One region of the Mediterraneibacter gnavus ATCC 29149 genome, then DNA from elsewhere that is predicted to be linked to it. Evidence: predicted binding sites of a transcription regulator. Region 1 holds the regulator's gene; the other holds the start of a gene.
What was found. The regulator Rex, encoded in region 1, represses fermentation and respiration genes when NADH is low (regulators of the CRP and FNR family bind a similar motif). The targets are predictions, from matches to a motif close to ATTGTTAANTANTTAACAAT.

Region 1 (12,360 bases):
GTGGAGATGATCGAAGCATCCCAAAAGCCGTTTATTTATGCAGGGGGCGGCGTTGTCCTTTCGGGGGCGAGCAGAGAATTGCGTGAATTCGCAGAAAAGGTGGATGCTCCGGTGACAGATACTCTGATGGGAAAGGGAGCATTTCCGGGAACAGATCCGCGTTACACAGGGATGGTCGGAATGCATGGAACCAAGACATCCAACTATGGAGTCAGTGAGTGCGATCTGTTGATCGCGGTAGGAGCCAGATTTGATGACCGTGTAACGAGCGATACAGAAAAGTTTGCGAAGAATGCACAGATTTTGCAGATTGATATCGATCCGGCAGAGATGAACAAAAACGTGTTGATCGATCATGGAATCGTCGGAGATTTGAAAGAAGTTTTAATGCGGTTGAATGCAAGACTTGAGGAACAGTCACATCCGGAGTGGATGGAACAGATTGCAGCGTATCAGAAAGAATATCCGCTTCAGTATGAGGATGGAAAGCTGACCGGTCCGTATATCGTAGAAGAGATTTACAGGCAGACAAAAGGAGATGCAATCATTACGACAGAAGTAGGACAGCATCAGATGTGGGCTGCACAGTATTATAAATATAAAGAGCCAAGGACGCTCTTGTCATCCGGAGGACTTGGAACAATGGGATATGGACTTGGCGCATCCATCGGAGCCAAAATGGGCTGTCCGGAAAAGACCGTAGTCAATATCGCCGGAGACGGATGTTTCCGTATGAACATGAATGAGATCGCAACAGCTGCGAGATATCAGATTCCGATCGTACAGGTCGTGGTGAACAATCATGTGCTTGGTATGGTACGCCAGTGGCAGAATCTCTTTTACAATCAGCATTATTCCCAGACAATCCTGGATGATGCGGTGGATTTTGTAAAGCTGGCACAGGCGCTTGGAGCAGAAGGAATCCGTGTGACAACAAAAGAAGAGTTTGCAGACGCTTTTGCAAAAGCAGTAAAGATGCAGCGTCCTGTTGTGCTGGACTGCCAGATCGACCAGGATGACAAGGTGTGGCCGATGGTTGCGCCGGGAGCTGCGATCAGCGAAGTGTTTGATGAGATGGATTTGAACGAAGAATAAATTTTCTTTGTTTCAATATAAAAATGAAATTCAGGAGGAAAAGAAGATGAGTAGAGTGTACAATTTTTCAGCCGGACCGGCAGTGCTGCCGGAAGAAGTGCTAAAAGAAGCAGCAGATGAAATGTTAGATTACAGAGGAACCGGAATGTCGGTTATGGAAATGAGTCATCGCTCGAAAGCCTTCGAGACGATTATTCAGGAAGCAGAGGCAGATCTCAGAGAGCTGATGGATATTCCGGACAATTACAAGGTTTTATTTTTGCAGGGCGGAGCATCTCAGCAGTTTGCGATGATTCCGATGAATCTGATGAAGAACCGGGTGGCAGATTACATTGTGACCGGTCAGTGGGCAAAAAAAGCAGCGGATGAGGCAGAAAAGTATGGAACCGTAAACCGGATCGCATCTTCTGCAGACAAGACTTTTTCTTATATTCCGGACTGTTCGGATCTTCCGGTTTCAGAAGATGCAGATTATGTATACATCTGTGAGAATAATACGATTTACGGAACAAAATTTAAAGAACTGCCGAATACAAAAGGAAAGACGCTGGTTGCAGACGTTTCTTCCTGTTTCCTCTCTGAGCCTGTAGATGTCACAAAATATGGAGTGATCTATGGAGGCGTACAGAAAAATATCGGACCGGCAGGTGTTGTGATCGTGATTATCCGGGAAGACCTGATCACAGAAGATGTGCTTCCAGGCACACCGACGATGCTGAAATACAAAACGCATGCAGATGCGGATTCTCTCTACAACACTCCGCCTGCATACGGAATCTATATTTGCGGAAAAGTGTTTAAGTGGCTGAAGAAGATGGGCGGCCTTTCTGCGATGAAAGAGAAAAATGAAAAGAAAGCTAAACTGTTGTACGATTTTCTGGACGAAAGTAAGTTGTTCAAAGGAACCGTGGAGAAAAAAGACCGTTCTCTGATGAATGTTCCATTTGTGACAGGAGACAAAGATCTGGATGCCAAATTTGTGAAAGAAGCAAAAGAAGCCGGACTGGAAAATCTGAAGGGACACCGTACTGTAGGCGGAATGCGTGCAAGTATTTACAACGCAATGCCGTATGAAGGAGTAGAAGCTCTCGTTGCGTTTATGAAGAAGTTTGAGGAGGAAAATGCGTAGTATGTATCAGTATCATTGCCTGAATCCAATCTCTCAGATTGGACTCGATAAATTTACAGAGAACTATCAAAAAACAGAGGCTGCAGAGGCGGCAGACGCAATTTTGGTCAGAAGTGCATCTATGCATGAGATGGAACTGCCGGAGAACCTGAAAGTTGTGGCAAGAGCAGGTGCAGGTGTGAACAATATTCCTCTGGATCGTTGTGCGGAGAAAGGGATCGTAGTATTCAATACACCCGGAGCCAATGCAAATGGTGTGAAAGAACTCGTAATTGCAGGAATGCTTCTGGCAGCCCGTGACATTATCGGAGGTATCAACTGGGTGCAGGAGTACGAAGAAGACGGAGATATCGCAAAAATCACAGAAAAGAAGAAGAAAGCTTTTGCAGGAACGGAGCTGGAAGGAAAAAAAATAGGAGTGATCGGTCTGGGAGCGATCGGAGTTCTGGTGGCGAATGCAGCGACACATCTGGGAATGGAAGTATATGGATATGACCCGTATGTATCCGTAGATGCGGCATGGAAGCTTTCCAGAAATATTCATCATGCAAAATCCGTGGATGAATTGTACAAAGAGTGCGATTATCTGACCGTTCATGTTCCGGCACTGGACGATACAAAAGGAATGATCAACAAAGACGCCATCAGTCTGATGAAAGACGGGGTAGTGATCCTGAATTTTGCGAGAGATGTACTGGTCAATCAGGAAGATATCGTGGATGCTTTAGTATCTGAGAAAGTGCGCAGTTATGTGACGGACTTCCCGACAAAAGAGATCGTAGGTGTCAGAGGCGCAATCGTGATTCCGCATTTGGGAGCTTCCACAGAAGAGTCTGAGGATAATTGCGCCAAAATGGCAGTTGCAGAAGTGATGGATTATCTGCAGAACGGAAATATTACACATTCTGTAAATTATCCGGACTGCGATATGGGAGTGAAAGGAAGCGGAGCAAGAATTACAATCCTGCACCGCAACATCCCGAATATGCTGGGACAGTTTACAGCACTTCTGGCAGGCGAGGGAATGAATATTTCCCTGATGGCAAATAAGAGTAAGAAGGAATATGCTTATACGATGATCGACGTAGAATCCGAGGTTTCCGGACAGATTGCGAAAGCACTGGAAGCAGTAGAAGGTGTTCTGAAAGTAAGAGTGATCGTGTGAGAAAAAGGCAGATGTTATCTGATTGAAAGGATCAGGGCATCTGCCTTTTGCAGTTATAGTAAGAAAAATTACTATTGACAATACATGTATGAGTGTATACAATTATACAAGAACTTTTACTAAGTAGAGTGCTAAAGAGTGGACGGAGGAGAAAATCATGGAAAATAGAAAAGTACGTTTGAATCAGCACACAAATCTTCTGGAACTGGAAGAACACATGTATCCACTGGTGGATGTAGATACGCCGAATGTGTTCCGGAATCTGTTCCATTATGATGAAATCCCAAAGATTGCATTCAATGACCGTATTGTGCCGCATAATATGCCGGATGAAATCTGGATCACAGATACGACATTTAGAGACGGACAGCAGTCCAGAGCTCCTTATACAACAGAGCAGATTGTGACGATTTATGATTATTTCCATCGTCTGGGAGGTCCTAACGGAAAGATTCGTCAGAGTGAGTTTTTCCTGTACAGCAAGAAAGATCGGGATGCGGTCTACAAATGTCTGGAGAGAGGATATCAGTTTCCGGAAGTGACAAGCTGGATCCGTGCCAGTAAAAAGGATTTTCAGCTGGTAAAAGATATCGGTCTCAAGGAGACAGGGATTTTGGTCAGCTGTTCCGATTATCATATTTTTTACAAGCTGAAGATGACGAGGCGGGAAGCGATGGAACATTATTTATCTGTTGTGCGTGAGTGCATGGAAACCGGAGTTCGGCCGAGATGTCATCTGGAAGATATCACACGTTCTGATATTTACGGTTTTGTGATTCCGTTTTGTCTGGAACTGATGAAGCTGATGGAAGAGTATCAGATCCCGGTCAAGATCCGTGTCTGTGATACGATGGGATATGGGGTGAATTTCCCGGGTGCAGTGATTCCGCGTTCTATTCCGGGAATCATCTATGGTCTGATGACACATGCGGGCGTGCCAAGTGAACTGATCGAATTCCACGGACACAACGATTTCTATAAAGCAGTCAATAATTCGACGACAGCGTGGCTTTACGGAGCCTGCGGAGTGAACTGTTCCTTGTTTGGTATCGGAGAGCGTACGGGTAATACACCTTTAGAGGCAATGGTATTTGAGTATGCACAGCTTCGAGGAACACTGGATGGAATGGATACAACGGTTATTACAGAGCTGGCTGAATATTATGAGAAGGAAATCGGATACAGAGTGCCATCGAGGACACCGTTTGTCGGAAAGAATTTTAATGTCACAAGAGCTGGAATCCATGCGGATGGAATGCTCAAAAATGAAGAGATCTATAATATATTTGATACAGACAAATTCCTGAACCGCCCAGCGCTGGTTTCTGTTTCCAATACATCCGGAGCGGCGGGAATCGCCTACTGGATCAATGCCTACTATAAACTTCCGCAGGGCAGTCAGGTGGATAAAAATTCAGAACTGGTCAGCCGATTGAAAGAGTGGGTAGATAAGGAGTATGAAGAAGGTCGCGTTACAGTCTTGACAGATGACGAATTAATTGCCAAAATAGATAGTATATGTAAGGAACTGCATATAAAATTGTAGCTGGGAGGCTGACAGATAGAAAATGGGCGAATATCAGGATAATTCTCTGGGAAGCCGTGTGTTCCAGAGACTCCGCGAAGACATACTGAGCGGAAAATATAAAGAGCATGATGAACTGCGGGAGAATACACTCGGAAAAGAGCTGGGGGTAAGCCGGACACCGGTCAGAGAGGCACTCAGGCAGCTGGAGCTGGAAGGACTGGTCACGATCATACCGAACAAAGGAGCGTATGTGACCGGAATTTCATCCAAGGATATCAGAGATATCTATATCCTGCGTTCTATGCTGGAAGGGTTGTGTGCCAGATGGGCAACAGAGCATATTACGGAGGAACAGCTGGATGAGCTGGAAGAAGTGATTCTTCTATCAGAATTCCATATGAAAAAAGTAAGTGGAAATAATGCAGACCAGGTGACAGATCTGGATGGCAAATTCCATAAGATTTTGTATGAAGCATCGGACAGCCGGATTTTAAGCCATGTCCTGATGGATTTTCATAAATATGTGCAGCAGGCAAGAAGAAACTCTGTCGTTTCAGAGGAGAGAGCCAGAAAGTCGATCAGAGAGCACAAGCAGATCCTTCGTGCGATTCGAGACAACGATGCAGATCTGGCAGAGCAGCTTGCAAACGAACACATCCTGCATGTGATGCAGAATTTGAAAAAACAGGGATACGAAGAAATTTAGGAGGATACGGAACATGGAAAAAATTAAGATGACCACACCAATCGTGGAAATGGACGGGGACGAGATGACAAGAATTCTCTGGAAGATGATCAAAGAAGATCTTCTGGAGCCATACATTGACCTGAATACAGAATATTATGATCTGGGGCTGGAGCACCGCAATGAGACGAACGATCAGGTGACAGTAGATTCTGCAAATGCGACGAAAAAATATAAAGTGGCAGTCAAATGTGCGACGATCACTCCAAATGCGGCGCGTATGGAAGAGTATGATCTCAAAGAGATGTGGAAGAGTCCAAATGGTACGATCCGCGCTATTTTAGACGGAACAGTTTTCCGTGCTCCGATTGTTGTAAAAGGAATTGAGCCTTGTGTAAAAAGCTGGAAGAAGCCAATTACGATCGCAAGACATGCATATGGGGATGTGTATAAAGGATCCGAGATGAAGATTCCGGGTGTTGGAAAAGTGGAGCTGGTCTACACAGCAGAAGACGGAACGCAGACAAGAGAGCTGGTTCATGAGTTTACAGGCGCAGGAATCGTACAGGGAATGCATAATGTCAATGAGTCGATTGAAAGTTTTGCAAGAAGCTGTTTCAATTATGCACTGGACACAAAACAGGATCTCTGGTTTGCAACAAAGGATACAATTTCCAAGAAATATGACCATACATTTAAAGATATTTTCCAGGAAATCTACGATGCAGAATATGATGAGAAGTTTAAAGCAGCGGGAATCGAATATTTCTATACATTGATTGATGATGCCGTAGCGCGTGTGATGAAATCAGAGGGCGGATTTATCTGGGCATGTAAGAACTATGACGGTGATGTGATGAGCGACATGGTGTCTTCAGCATTTGGTTCTCTTGCAATGATGACATCGGTATTGGTTTCTCCGGAAGGGTATTATGAGTATGAAGCGGCACATGGTACGGTACAGCGTCATTATTACAAGCACTTAAAAGGGGAAGAGACTTCTACAAACTCTGTGGCAACGATCTTTGCATGGTCCGGAGCGCTGAGAAAACGCGGAGAGCTGGATGGAAACAAAGAATTGATGGAGTTTGCTGACAGACTGGAAAAAGCTACGATCGATACGATTGAGGCAGGAGAGATGACAAAAGATCTGGCACTGATCACAACAATTGAGAATCCGACAGTCTTAAACAGTGAAGGATTTATCAAAGCAATCGCGAAGAGATTGTAAAAGAAAATAGAAAAGTGGGGTGAAAAATCTTACATCGGATTTTTCACCCCGTTTTTTATACCCCGGGTGAGAGAATGATCACGAGATAAAACAGGGCAAAAAAACAATTTTGTAAAGTATGTATTTTTTTATATAATAAAATGAAAAGATTTGTAACGTTTTAGAATGTGAGCAGTTATTAAGGTGAAAGGAGGGGGAGATGTGGAGTTCGAAAAAATATATCAGCTGTATTTTCGGGAAGTTTTTCTATATGTTCGCAGCCTGACGCCGGATGAAGTGACAGCAGAAGAAATTGCGCAGGAGACGTTTGTAAAAGCATTAAAATCTCTGAATCAATTTGACGGGAGAAAGGATATCAGAGCCTGGCTTTTTACAATTGCGAAGAATACATATTTTAGCTACTGCAGACGAAAAAAGCATGATGCAGATTGGACAGAGTATGAAAACATAGTAGATGTAGGAGTTCATTTTGCAGAAAATCTGGTGAATGAAGAAAAGGCATTTTTGATTCACAAGTTCCTTCACAATATGGAAGAACCATATAAAGAAGTGTTTAATTTGCGGGTGTTTGGAGAACTTTCTTATGAAAAAATCGGAACATTATTTCAAAAAAGTTCCGGCTGGGTGAGAGTTACTTTTTATAGAGCGAAAAAGAAAATTGAAGAGTATATGGAGGAGCAGGGATATGAGTAAAATCAGTTGTAATGTAATACAGGATATCATGCCGCTGTATGTAGATGAAATTGTGAGTGAGGATACAAAGAAGCTGGTAGAAGAACATTTGAAGGAATGTGAAGACTGCAGAAAAGAAATGGAAAAAATGCGGGCAAAAATAATATTGCCGAATAAGAAAAAAATCAATCAGGCAGAAAAAGAACTGTTTCAGAAATTAAAACACAGATTGATCAACCGTAGGATCGCAGCAGCAATACTTGGGGCGATTCTTGTGTGCGCCCTTCTGGCAGGAGTTTATACAATTCTGGTGCTTCCGAAAGAGCCGATCCCGTTTGATCCACAGAAAATGGAAGTGGAAATAGTCGGAGAGGATGCCTATTTATCCTATGCAGGAAGTGATTCGGCAGGCTCTGTTTTTTGTAACCCTGTAACAGTGGGAGAGGGAGCAGAAAAAAGGGAAATTGCAATGGTTTATTTAAATCGAAACCTGTGGTCCACATATATACAACCTCATTTGCAAGAGCAGAACGAAGATGAGATGATCTATCTCGGAAAAGCTGCGGATATGGATATCATATACTATGGAAAGTTTGATGTGGAAAATTTTTATGAAAAAATACCGGAGATATTAAAAGAAATGACTCCTATCTGGAAGAAGTGATATTAGAAAATGAAATGGAAAGGACTCGCAGATTATTCTGCGAGTTCTTCCCATTTTTCGTACAGTTCTTCCAGTTCGGTATTGTTTGCATCTTTTTCCAATGCAAGTTCCTGACATTTGACAGAATTGGAATAGACTTCTTCCTGCGTCATCAGCTCGTCGATTTCCACATTTCGTTCTTCCAGAACAGCAATTCGGTCTTCCGTCTTTTTCAGTTCATTTTTTCGTTTTCGTTCTTTTGCCTGCAGTTCCTTTTGTTCCTGCCAGCTTAGTTTGGAGTCTGAAGGTGTCGATTCGGTGGTATTTTGAGGAACTGTCTGATCAGCAGCCGGGGTGGCGTATGCGGCGGTCAGTTCTTCTTTTTTCTCCAGATAGTAATCATAGTTTCCGATATAATTGACAAAAGTCTGGTTGACCAGTTCCAGAATCCGGGTGGCAGTCTGGTTGATAAAGTACCGGTCATGGGATACGTACAGAACCGTGCCGGTATATTCGTTGAGTGCCTGCTCCAGAATTTCTTTGGAAGTAATATCCAGGTGGTTGGTCGGCTCGTCAAGAATCAGAAAATTGGCTTCTGAAAGCATCAGTTTTGCAAGAGAGACACGTCCTTTTTCTCCACCGCTTAAATCCCGGATCAGCTTGTAGACATCGTCTCCGGTAAACTGAAATGCTGCAAGAGTGTTTCGGATCTGCGTATTGGTGAGTGTCGGATAATCGTCGGAAATCTCGTCGAAAATAGTTTTTTCATTGTGCAGCACATGATGTTCCTGATCGTAGTATCCGATCTGAACTTTAGAACCCAGTGTAAAACTTCCGGAATCCGGTTCTACGACCTGATTGAGTATTTTCAAGAGTGTTGTTTTTCCGGTTCCATTGTCTCCGATGATCGCTACGTGCTCTCCGCGCTTGATTTCAAAGCTGATATCATGGAATAACACCTGACTGTCAAAACGTTTCCCGAGGGATTCGATACTTAAAACGTCATTTCCACTGACTTCGGAAGGTTCCAGTGTAAAGTGCATCTCTCTTGCCGCTTCTGCGGGTCTTTCGACAGGTGTGATTTTGGAGAGCATTTTTTCCCTGCTTTCCGCGCGTTTGATTGATTTTTCACGGTTGAAAGAGCGCAGTTTTTCAATGACTGCTTCCTGATGCTTGATTTCACGCTGCTGGTTTAAATATTCTTTGAGCTGCGCATCCCGGATCATCTGTTTTTTCTGTGCATAGTCTTTGTAATTGCCGGTATACATGCGTACAGAGCCGTTTTCAATCTCGATGACCTTTGTCACAACGCGGTTTAAGAAAAACCGGTCATGGGAAACAATCAGAACTGCACCCGGATAGTTCAGAAGATACGTCTCCAGCCAGCTGATGGAGTTCAGATCCAGGTGGTTGGTCGGTTCGTCCAACAACAGGATATCTGGTTTTGTGAGCAAAAGTTTTCCGAGAGATACCCTGGTTTTCTGACCGCCGGAAAGGGTGTCTGTGGGTTTTGAGAATTCTTCTTCTGTAAAGCCAAGACCTTTTAAAACACCGGTGATCTCACTTTCGTAGGCGTAACCGTTTTTCGATTCAAATTCTGACATCAGCCGGTTGTAAGTGTTTAAACGGTTTGTCAGTTCCTCTCCGGAAAGAGATTTTAACTCCAGTTCGATGGCGCGGATCTGGGCCTCCAGAGCGATAATATCAGATTTTGCAGTTTTTAGTTCTTCATAGATCGTGTTTGTAGTATCCAGATTCTGATGCTGGGCAAGATAGCCAAGCGTCTTTCCTTTTGTCAGAATAACGTCTCCTTCATCCAGAGGCAGTTCTCCTACGATCATTTTGAAGATTGTTGATTTTCCTGCACCGTTGACGCCGACAAGTGCAGCTTTTTCACGGTCTTCTACATGAAAAGAGCCATCCCGGACAATGAGATGGTCGCCGAATGATTTATTTAAATTATGACATGCGAGTATCATGAAATTCCTCCTGTATTTTGACAATAACTGATTATTTCGAATCATCACCATTTCATTATAACGAAAACACGGCAAAATACAATATAAAAGTTTGACTTATCTTTCACAATTCTATATAATAAGAAAAGATTAAAATTGGAGGGTACAATCAGTGGAAGAAAGAAAAATATCCCGTGCAGTTATCAGCAGGCTCCCCAGATATTATAGATACCTTGGAGATTTGATGGAAGATCAGGTGGAGAGGATCTCATCCAACGATCTAAGTAAGAAGATGCATGTCACGGCATCCCAGATTCGACAGGATCTCAATAATTTCGGGGGATTCGGGCAACAGGGATACGGGTATAATGTAAAATATTTATATACGGAGATCGGCAAGATTCTCGGACTGGACAGAAGCCACAATTTCATTATCATAGGTGCAGGTAATCTGGGACAGGCTCTTGCTAATTATGCCTCTTTTGAAAAAGGCGGATTTATTTTAAAAGGACTTTTTGATGTGAATCCCCGGCTTGAAGGAGTTGCCATCCGCGGAATTCCGGTACGGATGATGGATGAGCTGCAGGAATTTCTTCAGAACAATGAGATTGAGATTGCAGCACTGACGATTCCAAAATCGAAAGCAAAAGAAGTTGCAGAGTTATTAGTGGACAATGGAATCCAGGCTATCTGGAATTTTGCACATACAGATCTGAATCTGCCAAAAGATGTGATCGTAGAAAGCGTACATCTTTCAGACAGTCTGATGAAGCTGTCATATAATGTCAGTCGTCACCGGGAAGAACAAAACAAGTAAGAATAACTCAGTTCATGTGCAAAGGCGTGTGGTCGGAAAATATCTGGCTGCACGTCCTTTCTTTTCAGGAGCAGAAGGGAGATCGGGTATGAGATATTTACCAGACGGAGCGTGGATGCAGAGAGCGGATGAATATACGATTCAAAAGATCGGGATTCCTTCTCTGGTATTGATGGAGCGGGCAGCTCTGAAAACAGTGGAAGTGATGAAAGAGAAAGGAATCAGTCTGGATCACTGTCTTGTTGTGTGCGGAAGTGGAAATAATGGTGGAGATGGATTCGCCGTTGCAAGACTTCTTTATCTGGAGGGAAAAGATGTGTGTGCGGTTTTTGCAGGGAAAGAAACATCCATGAGTGAAGAATGCAGACAGCAGAGGCAGATCGCATCCAATCTGGGTGTTTCCGTTGTCACAAACATTCCCCCAAAAGAATATACTGTTGTCATAGATGCTGTGTTTGGTGTAGGTTTAAGCAGGACGATCGAGGGGCATTATAAAGATGTGATCGAAGAAATGAACCAGATACATGCAGAGAAAGTGGCAATCGATATTCCGTCAGGAATCAGCTCTTTTGACGGACAGGTGCTGGGAACGGCATTTCATGCGGACTTGACAGTTTCTTTTGCATGTGAGAAACTGGGAACTGTTTTGTTTCCGGGATCCGATTATGCGGGCGAGGTAATCCCTGTGGAAATCGGGATCGGGACAAAACTTTTTGAAGAAAATCCGGAAGTCTGTTACACATTGGAAAAATCGGATCTTTCCAAATTTCTTCCGGATCGGAAAAAGAATTCCCACAAGGGAAGTTATGGAAAGATTCTGATGATCACGGGCAGTAAGGGGATGTCTGGTGCGGCATACTTAAGTGCACGTGCAGCTTATATAAGTGGTGGCGGTCTGGTACAGATCTATACAGAAGAATCGAACCGGACGATTTTGCAGCAGCTCTTACCGGAAGCGATCGTATCCACCTATACAGAATATGAGGAAGAAAAACTGCAAAGTCTTTTGAAGTGGGCAGATGTAATCTGTATCGGATGCGGACTTGGAAAAAGCAGGACCGCCGGGCAGATACTTTCTTATTTGATGAAATATGCAGAGGTCCCATGTGTGATCGATGCAGACGGTTTGAATCTTTTGGCGGATCATATGGAACTTCTTCCAAAAGAAAAAAAGCCATTTGTACTGACACCACATATGAAAGAAATGGCAGGACTTTTGGGGTGTACCATCCCGGAACTTGGGAAAAACAGATTTGCTGCGTTAAAAGAATTTACAGACAGCTATGGTGTTGTTTGTGCACTGAAGGATGCACGTACGCTTGTGGCAGGAAAAGACCGGCAGATGTTTCTGAATACTGCTGGAAACAGTGCGATGGCAAAGGCCGGTTCCGGCGATGTGCTTGCCGGAGTGATCACAGGGCTTCTGGCGCAGCATAT
Region 2 (6,255 bases), 1.3 Mb from region 1:
CCGTATCAGAAAACGTTGGAGTAAAACACCTGATTAACGTGAAGACAGTTGCAGAGAGGAGAGAGAACATGCTCTGGTTCAGAACACCTGAAAAAGTATACTTCAAGAAAGGCAGCATGCCGGTTGCACTGGATGAACTTGGAACAATCATGCACAAGAAAAAAGCATTCATCGTAACAGACTCATTCCTGTACAAAAACGGATATGTAAAAGGAATCGAAGAGAAACTGGATGCTATGGGAATCCAGCACACATGCTTCTATGAAGTAGCTCCGGACCCGACACTGCAGTGTGCACAGAAAGGTGCAGACATGATGCGTTCTTTCGAGCCTGATACAATTATTGCTCTTGGTGGTGGATCTGCAATGGACGCTGCTAAGATTATGTGGGTAATGTACGAATATCCGGATGCAAACTTTGAAGATATGGCTATGGACTTCATGGATATCCGTAAGAGAGTATACACATTCCCTGAGATGGGTAAAAAAGCATACTTCGTAGCAATCCCGACATCTTCAGGAACAGGTTCTGAGGTAACACCATTTGCGATCATTACAGACGCAGAGACAGGTGTAAAATGGCCGCTGGCTGATTACCAGTTACTTCCGAACATGGCAATCGTTGATGTTGACAACATGATGACACAGCCAAAAGGACTGACAAGTGCATCAGGTATCGACGTTATGACACATGCGATCGAAGCATTTGTATCTATCATGGCTACAGACTACACAGATGGTCTTGCTATGAAAGCAGTGAAGATGGTATTTGAAAACCTTCCATCTGCATATGAGAACGGAGCAAATGATCCGAAAGCACGTGAAGAGATGGCAAACGCTTCTTGTATGGCTGGTATGGCATTCGCAAATGCATTCCTTGGATTGAACCACTCTATGGCTCATAAACTGGGAGCATTCCACCATCTGCCACACGGTGTTGCAAACGCAGTACTTCTGACAGAAGTTATGAGATACAATGCATCTGAGGTTCCAACTAAGATGGGAACATTCTCTCAGTATCAGTATCCACATGCACTTGCAAGATACGCTGAGTTAGGACGTTTTGCAGGATGCACAGGAAAAGATGACAAAGAAGTATTTGAGAACTTCCTTGCAAAACTGGAAGTATTAAAAGAACAGATCGGAATCAAGAAATCCATCAAAGAGTATGGTATCGATGAGAAATACTTCCTTGACACACTGGATGACATGGTAGAGCAGGCATTCAATGACCAGTGTACAGGAGCAAACCCAAGATACCCACTGATGAAAGAGATCAAAGAACTTTACCTGAAATGCTACTATGGAAAATAATTTCCGGTAAGGAAAATAAGAGAGAAGGACATTCCAAACGCCAGAAATGACGGGAGGAGTGTCCTCTTTTTGTGAAAATATAAAAGAAGAAAATCGTTAAAAAAAGTTAAGAAATTAACAATTATATTCAGTAAAAAAATATCGTGAAAAATTGCACAAAGTTAACTTTAGGGGCTTACATTTCAAAAAAGCAGGAGCTATAATAAGGTCAGTAAAAGAAAAACAGATACCACACCGGAAGGATTTACCGGGCGGGATAGAATGTATGACAGGAGGCAATTTTTATGAAACTGGAAGAAAAAAACTTAATCGTAAAACGTTCTTACAAAGAAGTGTACAAATGTGAAGAAGGAATTGTAAAAGTATTTGCAAAAGAGCATCCGAAGTCAGACGTACTGAATGAGGCTTTAAATACTGCCCGTGTTGAAGAAGCAGGACTGGATATCCCGAGTGTAAAAGAAGTGACACAGATCGATGGAAAATGGGCTCTGGTGATCGAGTACAAAGATGGTAAGACAATGGAAGAGATGATGAAGGTCGATCCTACAAATCTGGAGAAATATATGAATGATTTTGTGGATCTGCAGCTGAGTGTTACAAGTAAAAAGGCACCTCTTTTAAACAAGATGAAAGATAAATTTGCCCGGCAGATCAATGGATTAAAAGTCCTGGATGCGACGACAAGATATGAACTGATGACACGACTGGAAAGTATGCCGAAGCATGACAAGATCTGTCACGGAGATTTTAATCCGAGCAACGTGATCGTTGGAAAGAACGGTAAGATGACTGTGATTGACTGGGCTCATGTGACACAGGGAAATGCAAGTGCGGATGCAGCTATGACCTATCTTTTGTTTGCACTGGAAAGTCAGGAAAAAGCAGATCTGTACCTGAAGATTTTCTGTAAGAAGAGTGATACAGCAATGCAGTATGTACAGCAGTGGCTTCCGATCGTCGCAGCAGCACAGCTTTCCAAGGAAAATGCGCTTGAGAAAGATTTCCTGATGAGATGGATTGATGTTATGGATTACCAATAGAAAAGAGGCTGAAGATCGGTATTAACAAACCGATTTTCAGCCTTCTTTTTATGTACGTATAAATTTCTACCAGCTCTGGAAGAAAAGATTCCCGCCGACATTGACTCCCGGACGATCGGTAGCACCTGCATACAGGAAGTAGTAGCAGTCAATGACAGAAGAAAGTCTTGCTCCGTTGACTGCGTCCTGGGTAACCTGAAGTGCCAGGCTGGACGGACCGGAATTCAGAACAGAATCAAGTCTTCCGCTCCAGACCGGTTCAAACTGTCCGGTTGCATAGATGACACCGTGAATTGAATTCGGGAAAAGCGGACTTTCCACACGATTCATGATCACGGTCGCTACAGCCAGCATGGAATTATAATCATGTATGGCCTCGCAGTCCAATAAAGCGGCAAAGGTAGTGAGCTCATCATGGGTTGCATCAGAGCCTCCTCCCTGAATGATATCTCCGCCGGAATCCGGTGTAGTCGGAGGTGTCGGAGTCACTGTTGAGTTACCGTCACCGGATGAAGGCTTGTCCGATTTCTGCTGCTGTTGCTGCTGAAGTTCCTGCTGTCTTTTTGCTTCCAGTTCTGCAGCTTCCTGTGCTCTAAGTGCTGCAAGCTGTGCCTGAAATGTAGCCAGATCAGTAGAAGTAGCAGCGGCTTTCGCTTCGAGATCAGACTGCTTCTTATCCAGACTTGTCTGGAGTGAGACCAGAGAATCCTGCTGTGCCTGAAGAGTCTTTTCCTCTTCTGCGATTTGATTTTTCGTCTCCTGCAGTTCAGTGAGCATCTTGCGGTCATAGTCGCTGATGTTCTGGATAAAATCTGCTTTGTTCAGAAAGTCAGTCATATCCTCTGCAGAAAAGAGCATTTCCAGAAGTGATGCGCTTCCGGTCTCGTACATATACTTAATACGTGTCTTCATGTCATTATACTGTTGAGCTTCTTTTGCCTGTGCGTCGGCTAAGGAATCTTTTGTCCTTTGAATCTCGCCATTCGTAATCTCAACCTGCATCTCAGTCGTAGATATCTGATCGCTGATGGCGACAAGTTCCTGATTGATACCGGCCAGCTGGCCTGCCAGATCAGAAGTTTTGCTTTCGAGGCTTTGGGTGCTTTCCTCTGCGGAAACAGGGAGAACAGAAAAAGCCATTGCGAGGGAGCAAATAAGTGCAGTACCTGTTTGCAGCCTGCGTTTTAAGCCTGATTTCATAACTTTAATTCCTTTCTATAAAAAAGTCTGTTTCGCTATTATACTATAAATTGCGAAATAACGCAAATTTTGATAAAATAAGTTACAAAACTTTAAGAAAGAGGTTACTGTGAGCAGTAACAGAAAGATGAGGAGTAGGCTTCATGAAAAAGATAAAAATGATAGGACTGGATTTGGACGGGACTTTGCTCAATTCAAAAAAAGAGGTAACTGATCATACAAAGAGTGTACTGGAGGAGGCCATCGCGCAGGGGATCATTGTGCTGGTAGCGACCGGGCGGCCGCTTACCGGTATTCCAGGACAGGTAAGAGCGATACAGGGAATGCAGTATGCGCTGACGACCAATGGGGCGAGAATCTACGATTTGATCCATGAAAAAACGATTCTTTCGCATCCGGTTCCTTATGAAAAAGGAAAGAAAGCGTTGGAAATCACAGAAAAGTATGATACATTACAAGAGGCGTACTTTGACCGGGAGGTATATGCGCAGGAAAATCAGCTACAGGAAATTTGGCGTTATCACAAGAATCCGCATATGTGGGAGTATGTAAGGTCTACCAGGACTGTAGTTCCGTCTATTGTAAAATGGTATGGCGAAGCAGAGCGCGATGCAGACAAACTGCAGCTTATGTTTGCGGATATGCAGGATATAGAGCGTGCCAGAAAAGAGCTGGAAGAGATTCCGGGGCTGGTATTGACGGGATCGCTTGGAAATAACATTGAGATTAATGCTCAGGGAATCGATAAGGGAATTGGAATGATTGAGCTTGGGCACAGACTTGGAATTGACAGAGATGAGATTATGGCATGCGGAGACGGGGACAATGATCTTGAAATGTTAAAGGCCGTGGGATTTGGAGTTGCCATGGGCAATGCAGAGGAAAGTGTAAAAGCGGTAGCAGATTATGTGACGGATACGAATGAGGAAGAAGGCGTGGCAAAAGCAGTCGAAAAGTTTGCTTTGAGATAGGAGGAGAGATATGTTAGAAGCATTAAAAGTAATCATACTGGGGATTGTGGAAGGAATTACAGAATGGCTCCCGATCAGCAGTACAGGACATTTGATCCTGGTAGAAGAATTTGTGAAGCTGAATTTCAGCCAGTCGTATCTGGATATGTTTAACGTGGTGATCCAGCTTGGTGCGATCATGGCAGTTGTTGTGATTTATTTTCACCGGCTGAATCCGTTTTCACCGAAAAAGACAGAAAAGCAGAAAAAAATGACGCTGCAGCTCTGGGTGAAAGTAGTGATCGCTTCCATACCGGCAGGAGTGGTAGGAATCCTGTTTAATGATTTTATTGAAGAAAAATTTAATAATTCTTATGTAGTTGCTACGATGCTGATCGTAGTCGGTGTTCTGTTTATTGTGATCGAGAACAGACACAAAGGAAGGAAACCTCAGATCACCAAGATTTCCCAGATGGGAGTTCCGGTCCTGATCTGGATCGGAGTATTCCAGATGCTTGCTATGATTCCGGGAACTTCCCGTTCAGGAGCAACGATCATCGGAGCACTGGCACTGGGCGTGTCAAGAACTGCAGCAGCGGATTTTACATTCTTTCTGGCGATTCCGGCAATGGCAGGTGCCAGCCTTGTAAAACTTCGTCACTTTGGATTTGACTTTACAGGGACTGAGCTTGGGCTTCTTCTGCTTGGATGTGTTGTTTCATTTGTTGTGTCCATTCTGGCGATCAAGTTTTTATTAAAATACATTCAGAATCATGATTTTAAGGCATTTGGATATTATCGTATCGTACTTGGAATTATTGTGTTCCTGTATTTCGGGATTCATGCACTGCTTGCATAAAAATGAATTATATACAAAAAATATACGTATAAAAATGATAATTTATGCATAATTAGTCTTGCAATTTCGTAAAAACATGGTATCATATATGTATAAAATGAATGATTATACAGACTATGTGTATTTTGTTTTGGGAGGAATGAAAGATGAAAATGAAAAAGTTGACAGGAATCGTTCTGGCAGCGGCATGTATGGTTTCGCTTGCAGGATGTGGTTCTTCAGAGAAAAAAGAAGTGAATGTTGAGAAACCGGAAGATCTTAAGACACTGACGATCGGTGTTCAGCAGGGAACGACAGGAGATATCTTAAGCTCCGATCAGGTAGAGAAAGACTCTCAGATGAAGCGTTATCCGAAAGGATCAACTGCAATACAGGCGCTGAAAAACGGAAAGATCGACTGTGTTGTAATCGATTCTGAGCCGGCAGCAAAATTTGGAGAAAAGAATCAGGATCTGAAGATTATCGACGGCGTTTTTGAAACAGAAGAATATGCAATGTGTGTGAAAAAAGGAAACACGGAATTGCTGGATGAGATGAACAAAGCGCTTGAAGAACTGAAAGAAGACGGTACAGTTGATAAGATCATCGGAAACTATATTGGAGATGACACCGGAAAATATCAGTATGAATCTCCGGCAGATGTGGATCACTCCAAGGGAACACTTGTTATGGCTACGAATGCAGAATTTGAACCATACGAGTATCATGAAGGTGACGGAATTGTAGGAATCGATGTGGATCTTTCCAGAGCGATCTGTGATAAAATGGGATATGATCTGGAGATTCTGGATATGGAATTTGATTCTATTCTTCCATCCATTGCAGCAGGAAAGGCAGATTTCGGTGCAGCCGGCATGACAGTGGATGCAGAGCGTCAGAAAAATGCAGATTTC

Region 2: a site for Rex is predicted at 1,416-1,435, ahead of FXV78_RS02775 (aminoglycoside phosphotransferase family protein). Genes of this name have one in related genera too.

Annotation. Positions count from the first base shown of each region.
Region 1 covers NZ_CP043051.1:2,787,045-2,799,404, forward strand. Annotated here, with positions in the region: gene ilvB (biosynthetic-type acetolactate synthase large subunit) at 1-1,095, shown strand, start outside; gene serC (3-phosphoserine/phosphohydroxythreonine transaminase) at 1,142-2,224, shown strand; gene FXV78_RS13810 (phosphoglycerate dehydrogenase) at 2,226-3,389, shown strand; gene FXV78_RS13815 (2-isopropylmalate synthase) at 3,547-4,935, shown strand; gene FXV78_RS13820 (GntR family transcriptional regulator) at 4,958-5,623, shown strand; gene FXV78_RS13825 (NADP-dependent isocitrate dehydrogenase) at 5,637-6,833, shown strand; gene FXV78_RS13830 (RNA polymerase sigma factor) at 7,035-7,526, shown strand; gene FXV78_RS13835 (zf-HC2 domain-containing protein) at 7,519-8,169, shown strand; gene FXV78_RS13840 (ABC-F family ATP-binding cassette domain-containing protein) at 8,202-10,127, opposite strand; gene FXV78_RS13845 (redox-sensing transcriptional repressor Rex) at 10,279-10,923, shown strand; gene FXV78_RS13850 (NAD(P)H-hydrate dehydratase) at 11,012-12,360, shown strand, end outside.
Region 2 covers NZ_CP043051.1:551,909-558,163, reverse strand. Annotated here, with positions in the region: gene adhE (bifunctional acetaldehyde-CoA/alcohol dehydrogenase) at 1-1,313, shown strand, start outside; gene FXV78_RS02775 (aminoglycoside phosphotransferase family protein) at 1,598-2,353, shown strand; gene FXV78_RS02770 (cell wall hydrolase) at 2,420-3,553, opposite strand; gene FXV78_RS02765 (Cof-type HAD-IIB family hydrolase) at 3,697-4,524, shown strand; gene FXV78_RS02760 (undecaprenyl-diphosphate phosphatase) at 4,535-5,362, shown strand; gene FXV78_RS02755 (transporter substrate-binding domain-containing protein) at 5,509-6,255, shown strand, end outside.